Regions from separate parts of the Acidovorax sp. GW835-FHT14G06 genome, predicted to be linked through region 1. Evidence: riboswitches for the same ligand, from Rfam matches in the RefSeq annotation. Region 1 holds a riboswitch; the other holds the start of a gene.

The links. A riboswitch is a leader RNA that binds a small molecule or an ion and turns the genes downstream of it on or off. The one in region 1 is predicted to bind thiamine pyrophosphate.
Region 2: linked by a shared signal. The riboswitch ahead of thiC (phosphomethylpyrimidine synthase ThiC) and the one ahead of AC1Q64_RS01395 (purine-cytosine permease family protein) in region 1 are both predicted to bind thiamine pyrophosphate.

The regions. Positions count from the first base shown of each region.
Region 1 is NZ_JBXAGA010000001.1:308,374-312,808, reverse strand. Features, by position in the region: gene thiD (bifunctional hydroxymethylpyrimidine kinase/phosphomethylpyrimidine kinase) at 168-1,055, shown strand; gene AC1Q64_RS01395 (purine-cytosine permease family protein) at 1,101-2,381, opposite strand; TPP riboswitch at 2,451-2,555, opposite strand; gene AC1Q64_RS01390 (NAD(P)/FAD-dependent oxidoreductase) at 2,607-3,650, opposite strand; gene fdxA (ferredoxin FdxA) at 3,775-4,104, opposite strand; gene AC1Q64_RS01380 (sulfate adenylyltransferase subunit 1) at 4,219-4,435, opposite strand, start outside.
Region 2 is NZ_JBXAGA010000005.1:40,317-44,751, reverse strand. Features, by position in the region: gene AC1Q64_RS09635 (methyl-accepting chemotaxis protein) at 1-99, opposite strand, end outside; gene lpxC (UDP-3-O-acyl-N-acetylglucosamine deacetylase) at 320-1,243, shown strand; gene AC1Q64_RS09625 (hypothetical protein) at 1,256-1,432, shown strand; TPP riboswitch at 1,637-1,760, shown strand; gene thiC (phosphomethylpyrimidine synthase ThiC) at 1,902-3,779, shown strand; gene AC1Q64_RS09615 (methyl-accepting chemotaxis protein) at 3,973-4,435, shown strand, end outside.

The DNA.
Region 1 (4,435 bases):
GCGGGGCTGCTGCGTTGGCCGCAGTGCACAGGGTTCTGCGCTGGCCCCAGGGTATTTCTCAGTCGCACACCCTATGGTGGGACACCCCTGTTTCGTCCTGAAAATGAATTACAGCACAACCCCCGGTGACGCTGCCTTGACCTGGCGCATAGGCCATAATTTTTGCCATGACTTCACAGACCTCTTTGCCCTCAACGGGCCGCCGCTATGCACGCGTGCTTTCCATTGCCGGGTCTGACAGTGGCGGCGGCGCGGGCATCCAGGCCGACCTCAAGACCTTCAGTGCCCTGGGCTGCTACGGCATGACCGCCATCACCGCCATCACGGCCCAGAACACCTGTGGGGTGACGGGTATCCATGGCATTCCGCCCGAGATGCTCAGGGCCCAGATCGACGCTGTGGTGCAGGACATCGGCGTGGATGCCGTCAAGATTGGCATGCTGCACTCGCCCGAAGTGGTGCGTGTGGTGGCCGACGCCATTCGTTCCTATCAGCTGCCGCATGTGGTGCTGGACCCAGTGATGGTGGCCACCAGTGGCGATCGTCTGATTGCCCAGGAGACGGTGGCGGTGCTGGTGAACGAGCTGTTCCCGCTGGCCGAAGTGGTCACGCCCAACCTGGACGAGGCCGGGTGGCTGCTGGGGCGCAGCATCGAGGGCGTGGAGGCGCTGGAGCTTGCCGCGCAAGACCTGCTGCGCCTGGGCGCCCGTGCCGCGTTGCTCAAGGGCGGACACTTGCCGGGCGACTGGGTGGTGGATGTGCTGGCCGTGCAGGGCGAAGCGCAGGGATACCAGCTGCAGTCACCACGCATTGCCACCCACAACGGGCATGGCACGGGGTGCACCCTGTCGTCTGCGATTGCCGCCCACTTGGCTCTGGGCCTGCCGCTGCAGCAGGCTGTGGAGCAGGCTCGGGCCTACATCCTTGGAGCCATTGCTGCAGGGGCAGACGTCACCACCGGGCGCGGCCACGGCCCCCTCAACCACGGCTATGCGCCTGTGGCGCAGCGGGTGCTCTTGCCGGCGGTTTGGGCTGTTTTGGGGCTCAAGCGCTAGTCAATCAAGCGCTGAATGCTCATTTTTTGATAGTGTTTTGACAGTTCACCGGGCGCGAGGCCGTGTGGCCCATGCCAGCGCAAAGCTGAACACCAGCGCTGGCAGGGCAGATCCTGCATCGGGCAGCACCTTGGGCGCCAAGTGGTAGACCGCAATACCTGCCAGCCAGATCGCCACGGGTACACCGTTGATCTTGCGCGCCGTGGCCAGCAGCGCGGCAGCATCGGCGCCAAACGCCAGTCGGCCCAGGATCACGCCAAACAGTGGCACGAACACCGAGCTGAGCAGCAGCAAAAATGGCTCCAGGCTGTGCATGGGCAGCACAAGGGCCAGCCCCGTGCACAGCGCGGCCACCAGCAGGCCCCAGGCGCGCACGCCCCAGCGTGGCAACAGGCTGTGGGCCGACACGGCGCCCGAATAGGTGTCGCCATAGGCGTTGTCCACCTCGTCGATCAAGATCAGCGAGAGCGCGATCAGCCCGCCTTGCGCAAGCAGCAGCGCCTGCACCAAGTCCTTGCTGGGCAAGGTCAGCGCCACCAACACGCCCAGCGTGTAGCACCACATGTTGGCCAGCGCATAGCCCAGCCAGGTGCCACGCAATGCGGAGCCGCCATTCTTGCCATGGCGCGCGTAGTCGGCCACCAGGGGCAGCCACGAGATCGGCATGGCGATCACCAGGTCCAGCGCGGGCAGCACGCCCATGCCGCCTTCGCCCTTGCGCGTCCACAGGGCTTCAAAACCTTGCGTTTGTGCCAGCGACAAGAACTGCCACGACAGCCACAGCAGCGACAGCACCACCAGCGGCAGCGCCACGCGAGCAATCAGCTTGCGCACCAGCTGTACCATCGATCCGCTGATGAGCAGCATCACCACGCCGCCCCACAGCAGCGTGGCCAGCACGGGCCAGTGCGCGCCAGCCATGCTGCCCGACTGCTGGCCGATGGCCACCGTAGCGTCGCGCATCACCACCAGCTCGAACGTGCCCCAGCCCACCAGCTGCACGATGTTCAGGATGATGGGCAGGCTGGCAAATGTGCGGCCATAGACAGCATGCATCAGGCCCGCACTGGCCAGGCCGCTGTCGCAGCCCAGCTTGGCCACCCAGCCCAGAAGGCCCGCGCCCACGATGGAGCCCGCGACGATGGCAATCAGTGCCTTCTGGGTGCCCAGTGCAGGCATCAGGTAGGCGCCCACCTGCATGACCAGCAGGCCCACACCCAGGCTGAACCAGAGTGAGGCGTGGTCGTGCCACTGGAAGACACGGCGGTCAGGGGAGACAGGGGCCAGCGCTTCGTTGGTGGCGTGCGTGGCAGGCAATGAGGACATGAAATGGCTCCGTAAGCAGACACAGAGCAGGGGCCGCCCGCCGGTGCACCCTTACGTCTTCAGGGTCGTGCCGTTGCGGACTTGCTTCCCTGCGCGAGGATGATCTCAATCAGGTTCAAAGGGACTCTCTCAGTCGATGCTGGCAGACCAGTTTCGACACCCCTAGCGGTAGCACTTGCGAAAAGCAGTGCGCTGCGGATTGTAGTGGTGTGCCTGCGCGCCCGGTCAGGCCGCTGCGGCAGGCAGTACGCCCAGCAACTGGTGCAGGCGCGGGCTGGTGGTGGTGTACTGCAGCGCCACCTTATCGCCCTTGAGCGCCTCGGCCGCACCAAAGGCGGCCAGCGTGGCTTCGTGGAAGCCGCACAGGATGAGCTTGCGTTTGCCGGGGTAGGTGTTGATGTCGCCCACGGCGTATATGCCGGGCACGCTGGTGCGGAAGGCTTCCGTGTCCACCACCAGCTGTTTGCGGTCCATGGCCAAACCCCAGTCCGCAATGGGCCCGAGGCGCGGCGAAATGCCCAGCACAGCGACCAGCAGGTCCAGCGCCAGGGCGCGGCTGCTGCCATCGGCGTTCACCACCTGCAAGGCGCTCAGCCGGTTGCCGTCTGTCACGATGCCGGTGATCTGCGCTGCCTCCACGTGGATGCGCCCAGCGTCACGCAATTGCTGCAGGCGCTGCAGCAGGGTGTCGGGGGCCTGGAACACGTCGCGGCGGTGCAGCAGGCTGACGCGAGCGGCTTGTCCCTGTTCGGCCAGTTCCACGGCACGGGCCACAGCAGGCTCGTCCCCGCCGTGCACGACCACATGGCGCCCGGTCACATCTGCAGTGGTGGGCAGGGCCTGGTAGTGGACCTGGGTGCCCACAAAACGCTCAATGCCTTCCACCTTGAGCGTGCGCGGCACAAAGGCGCCTACGCCTGCGGCAATGAACACGCTGCGGGCCAGCAGTTGTGCTCCCTGCGAGGTTTCGATCAGCAGGCGCCCGTCGGCGTGTACCGTCAGTGCGGATACCAGCGTGTTCAGGTGCCACTGGGTCTTGAACGGCGTAATCTGCTTGAGCAGCAGGTCTGCCAGTTCCCGCCCGGTGCACACCGGGATGCCCGGAATGTCGTAGATGGGTTTGTCGCCGTACAGCTCGACGCACTGGCCGCCCGCATGGGGCAGGGCGTCGATGAGGTGGGCGGTGATGCCTTGCAGTCCCAGCTGGAAGACCTGGAACAGGCCCACGGGACCCGCGCCGATGACTACGGCGTCGGTTTCTTGAATCATGCCCAAGCCACGCGCGCAGCGCCCGAAACTGGCGCTGCCAAAGAACTGTGCCACCGTGGAACTGGCTTTGCCAGGCCACTGGTGGCGTCCCCCTTGGGGGATGGCGCGAAGCGACTCAGGGGGGTCACTTGACTAGTTCGTTGACCTTGCCCGGCTTGCCGTTCCATTCGTCGGCGTCGGGCAGCGCGGGCTTGCGCTTGGTGATGCTCTTCCAGCCGTCGGCAAAGGCCAGGTCGGCGTTGAGCTTGATGAAAGCAATCTGGTCGGCCGGCAGGTCTTCTTCGGCAAAGATGGCGTTGGCCGGGCATTCGGGGATGCAGACGGCGCAGTCGATGCATTCATCGGGGTCGATGACAAGCATGTTCGGGCCTTCGCGGAAGCAGTCCACGGGGCACACGTCCACACAATCGGTGTACTTGCACTTGATGCAGTTTTCGGAAACGACGTGGGTCATGACAGGAGTTGTGTGGGTCGGTGAAAACCCTCGATTTTAGAAGCTTTCACCGGCCTTGGGGGAGAGGGCCCCTCTCTCAGGAGGGGTGTCAGGGCGTTCAGGTGTTGATGGGGATCAGTTCACAAGCACGGCACCGGCCGTTTTGTGGCTAGCGGTGTCCACCAGAATCAGAGATCCCAGGACGCGGGCCTGGCTGAATGCTGCGGCGGGAATCGCTTCTTGCAGCAGCAGGTCCACATGGCCAATGGCGTTGGGGTCGAGTTGCGTGGCGGCCTCTTCGGCCAGCGTGTTGATGTTGAGCTTGTGCACCACGGCCTTGACCTTGGCCTTG
Region 2 (4,435 bases), on a different contig from region 1:
CCGCTCCTGGAGGAGTGACAGGATGGCCATGATCAACAGCGCCATGAGCGCGGTGCCGATCATGAGCATGACTTTCATCTTGAAACTGAGCTTGCTCATGGGAGTCTCCTGTGGGGCGGGTGCGGTTTGTTCATGTTGTGTGTTCTCAAAGCCCTCTGATGCCAAATTGTGCGGCGAACCGTGGGGTCAGTGCAGTAGGTGAAAACGCGGCGGTAGCTCTACCTATGGGCCGCCAACGTTCCCAGTGTGGCGCCCCGTCTGTGGTGCAGGCAAAACCTCTGCCGGTGCGGGGCGGTGTGCCAGAACCTAAAATACGCGGATGCTCCAGCAACGCACCCTCAAGACCCTGACCCGCGCCGTAGGCGTGGGTCTGCACAGCGGCCAGCGGGTCGAGTTGACTCTGCGGCCCGCACAGCCGGACACAGGCATCGTGTTCCGGCGGGTGGATCTGCCACAGCCGGTGGACATTCCCATCCGTGCCGAGGCCGTGACGGATACGCGGCTGGCATCCACCATTGCGGTGGGTAATGCCAAGGTGCACACGGTGGAGCACCTGATGTCGGCCTGTGCCGGACTGGGCATCGACAATCTCTATGTGGACATCACGGCCGAAGAGGTCCCCATTCTCGATGGGTCTTCGGCTTCGTTCGTGTTCCTGCTGCAAAGCGCTGGGGTGGAACTGCAGAACGCACCAAAGCGTTTCATCCGCGTCACCCGGCCGGTGGAGGTGCGCGAGGGCGAAGGCGCCAATGCCAAGTGGGCGCGCCTTACGCCTTACCACGGCTACAAGCTCAGTTTTGAAATCGACTTTGACCACCCGGCCGTGGACTCCACCGGTCAGCGCGTGGAGTTTGACCTGGGGCAAGGCAACTACAGCCGCGACATTGCCCGCGCCCGCACCTTCGGTTTCACCCGCGATGTGGAAATGATGCGCTCCAACGGCCTGGCGCTGGGTGGCGGCCTGGACAACGCCATCGTGATGGACGACTACAAGGTGCTCAACAGCGACGGTCTGCGCTATGACGACGAGTTCGTGAAGCACAAGATCCTCGATGCGATGGGGGACCTGTACCTCATCGGCAAACCGCTGCTGGCCGCGTACAGCGCGTTCCGTTCGGGCCACGCCATGAACAACCTGTTGCTGCGCGAGCTGCTGGCCCAGCGCGACGCCTGGGAGGTGGTCACGTTCGAGGACGAGCGCCAGGCACCCACCGGTTTTGCGCAGCCTGCGCGCGCCTGGTAGGGCCCGCCCGCCATGTTGATCTTTCGCTGGCTGGCCATGCTGCTGCTCCTGGCGGCTGCCGTGTCGTTTGCGTTTTATGCAGGCACGGGCCAGCCGCGCTACAAGCGCTTGGGGCTCGTCATCCTCAAGTGGACGGTGATTGCTGCTGTGTTCTTCTTCGCGGTGCTCCTCATCGGCCGACTGGCCTGAGAAGGTGTGAGCGAACCCGCCATGCCCGCTCATCCCGCCAAAACACACCCGTTCGTCGTTACAAATGCTCGCCATAGCCCGAGCTATGGCTGCGCTTTGCGCCTAGATCGGGCGCGTTTTGGCGGCCTGCTCGGGCACGCCGGATTCATTCACACCTTCTGACCGCACGGGCTCTGCCGCCCCGTTTTTCTCTGGCCTATACTCGCGCCTGCTCCGGGGTGTGCTGATGCGCTGAGATGCAAGAGTCCTGAAGGAATTCAGGCAAGCTTGCGAACCCGACGAACTTGATCCGGTTCATACCGGCGGAAGAAGAGCCGACCTCCTTGTCCCCGTGCCCGCAGTCCCTGTGGGCACGCCTTGCCTCAGGCGCTGCCGCACCTGAGGGGCGCACAGGTCCATTCCGGAGCAGAACCCACCGCCCCGGAACCAGGAGACCTGCCCCATGAACGCCCCCGACCCCCTTGCCAAGCTGGCCACACCCGAGAAGTTCGCCGAGCTGCTCGCGAGCACGCGCGAGCCCTTCCCCGCATCGCACAAGGCCTATATCCCCGGCCAACTGCACACCGACCTGCGCGTACCGGTGCGCGACATTGCGCTGACCAACGGCGAACTGGTCAGCGTGTACGACACCTCCGGCCCCTACACCGACCCGAATGCGACCATTGATGTGCGCAAAGGCTTGGCCAGCGTGCGCGGTGGCTGGATCACCGGCCGGGGCGATGTGGAGCACTACGAAGGCCGCGCGCCCTTGGCGCTGGACGACGGCCAAAAGAGCGAAGACGCCACCCGCCTCGCCCAGCTGCGCGCCGAGGCCGCCGCCCTGCAGCGCAAGCCCCTGCGCGCCAAGGCCGGTGCCAACGTCACGCAGATGCACTACGCCAAGAAGGGCATCGTCACGCCCGAGATGGAGTACGTGGCCATCCGTGAAAACGGCAAGCGTGAGTGGATGGAGCAGTACATGGCCGATGCAGGCCGCGAGAAGCGCCTGATGGGCAACCCCATGGGCGCCAGCATCCCGCGCATCATCACGCCTGAGTTTGTGCGCGACGAGGTGGCCCGGGGCCGCGCCATCATCCCCGCCAACATCAACCACCCCGAGGTGGAGCCGATGGCGATTGGCCGCAACTTCCTGGTCAAGATCAACGCCAACATCGGTAACTCGGCCGTCACGTCGAGCATCGAAGAAGAAGTGGAAAAGCTGGTGTGGGCCATCCGCTGGGGCGCCGACAACGTGATGGACCTTTCGACCGGCAAGAACATCCACACCACGCGCGACTGGATCGTGCGCAACTCGCCCGTGCCGATTGGCACCGTGCCCATCTACCAGGCGCTCGAGAAAGTGGGCGGCGTGGCCGAAGACCTGACCTGGGCGATCTTCCGCGACACGCTGATCGAGCAGGCCGAGCAGGGCGTGGACTACTTCACCATCCACGCGGGCGTGCGCCTGGCCTACATCCACCTCACGGCGCAGCGCCGCACGGGCATCGTCTCGCGCGGCGGCTCCATCATGGCCAAGTGGTGCATGGCGCACCACCGTGAGAGCTTCCTGTACGAGCATTTCGAGGACATCTGCGACATCATGAAGGCGTACGACGTGTCGTTCAGCCTGGGCGATGGCCTGCGCCCCGGCTGCGCGTCCGATGCCAACGACGAGGCGCAGTTTGCCGAGCTGCACACGCTGGGCGAGCTGACCCAGGTGGCCTGGAAGCACGACGTGCAGACCATGATCGAAGGCCCGGGCCATGTGCCCATGCACATGATCCAGGCCAACATGACCGAGCAGCTCAAGACCTGCCACGAAGCCCCGTTCTACACACTGGGCCCGCTGACCATCGACATCGCCCCCGGCTACGACCACATTGCTTCGGCCATCGGCGCGGCCATGATCGGCTGGATGGGCACGGCCATGCTGTGCTACGTGACGCCCAAGGAGCACCTGGGACTGCCCGACCGCGACGACGTGAAGCAGGGGATCATTGCGTACAAGATCGCCGCCCACGCGGCCGATGTGGCCAAGGGCCACCCGGGCGCGCGCTCGCGTGACGATGCGTTGAGCCAGGCACGCTTCGATTTCCGCTGGCAGGACCAGTTCAACCTGGGCCTGGACCCCGAAACGGCCAAGGAATACCACGATGAAACGCTGCCGAAGGACTCGGCCAAGGTGGCGCATTTCTGCTCGATGTGCGGTCCCAAGTTCTGCTCCATGAAGATCACGCAGGAGGTGCGCGACTTCGCCGCGCAAAAGGGCGTGGCTGAGGCCGAAGCCCTGGCCCAGGGCATGCAGACCAAGGCGGCGGAGTTCCAGAAGGGCGGGGGCGAGTTGTACATCCCCCTCAAGCCCGTGTGAAAACGGCGCAATAAGCGCAGCTACTGGCCCCGAGGATTCCCTGAAACAGGGCCCCGGGGCCGTGCTTACCCTGTGCGATGGACCGCCTTGCCCGGCATATAGTCCCGCCCACCCCCGGCCCAGAAGGTGGGGGGTGTGTGTGGCACCAAATTTGCTATGCTGGACTGTCTGTTAAAAAATGTAAGGAAGAGCCATGAATGCTCTCGGCCGCTTCTCCATCCGCACGCGTCTCTACTTCGGAACCGTCTTTTCCCTGATCCTTCTGGTCGTCATCGGTGCCATGGGCTACGTGGCCCTGGACCGAACGCGTGGCACCCTGCAAGTGCTGTTTTCAGAACGCGTGCAGACGCTGACCGACATGTCCGAGCTGCGCACCACCCTGGGTGACCTGCGCCGGACCGAAAAAGACATCATCATCAACTTCAACAACTCGGTCGAGGTCTCGGCCCTGCGCGAGTCCTGGGCCAAAACCCTGACCTCCCTGCGCAAGCGCCTGGCCGATGTGCGGCAAGTGCAGTCGGGCGATGCCGAGTTCGTGGCCTCCATCGACAAGTCCCTGGACGAGATCAAGCAGTACGAAACCGGCATCTCGCCCATCTTCGAGAAAATCGAGGGCGCGCAGCTCGACGGCGCAGGGGGCGGCGCCTACGCCGACC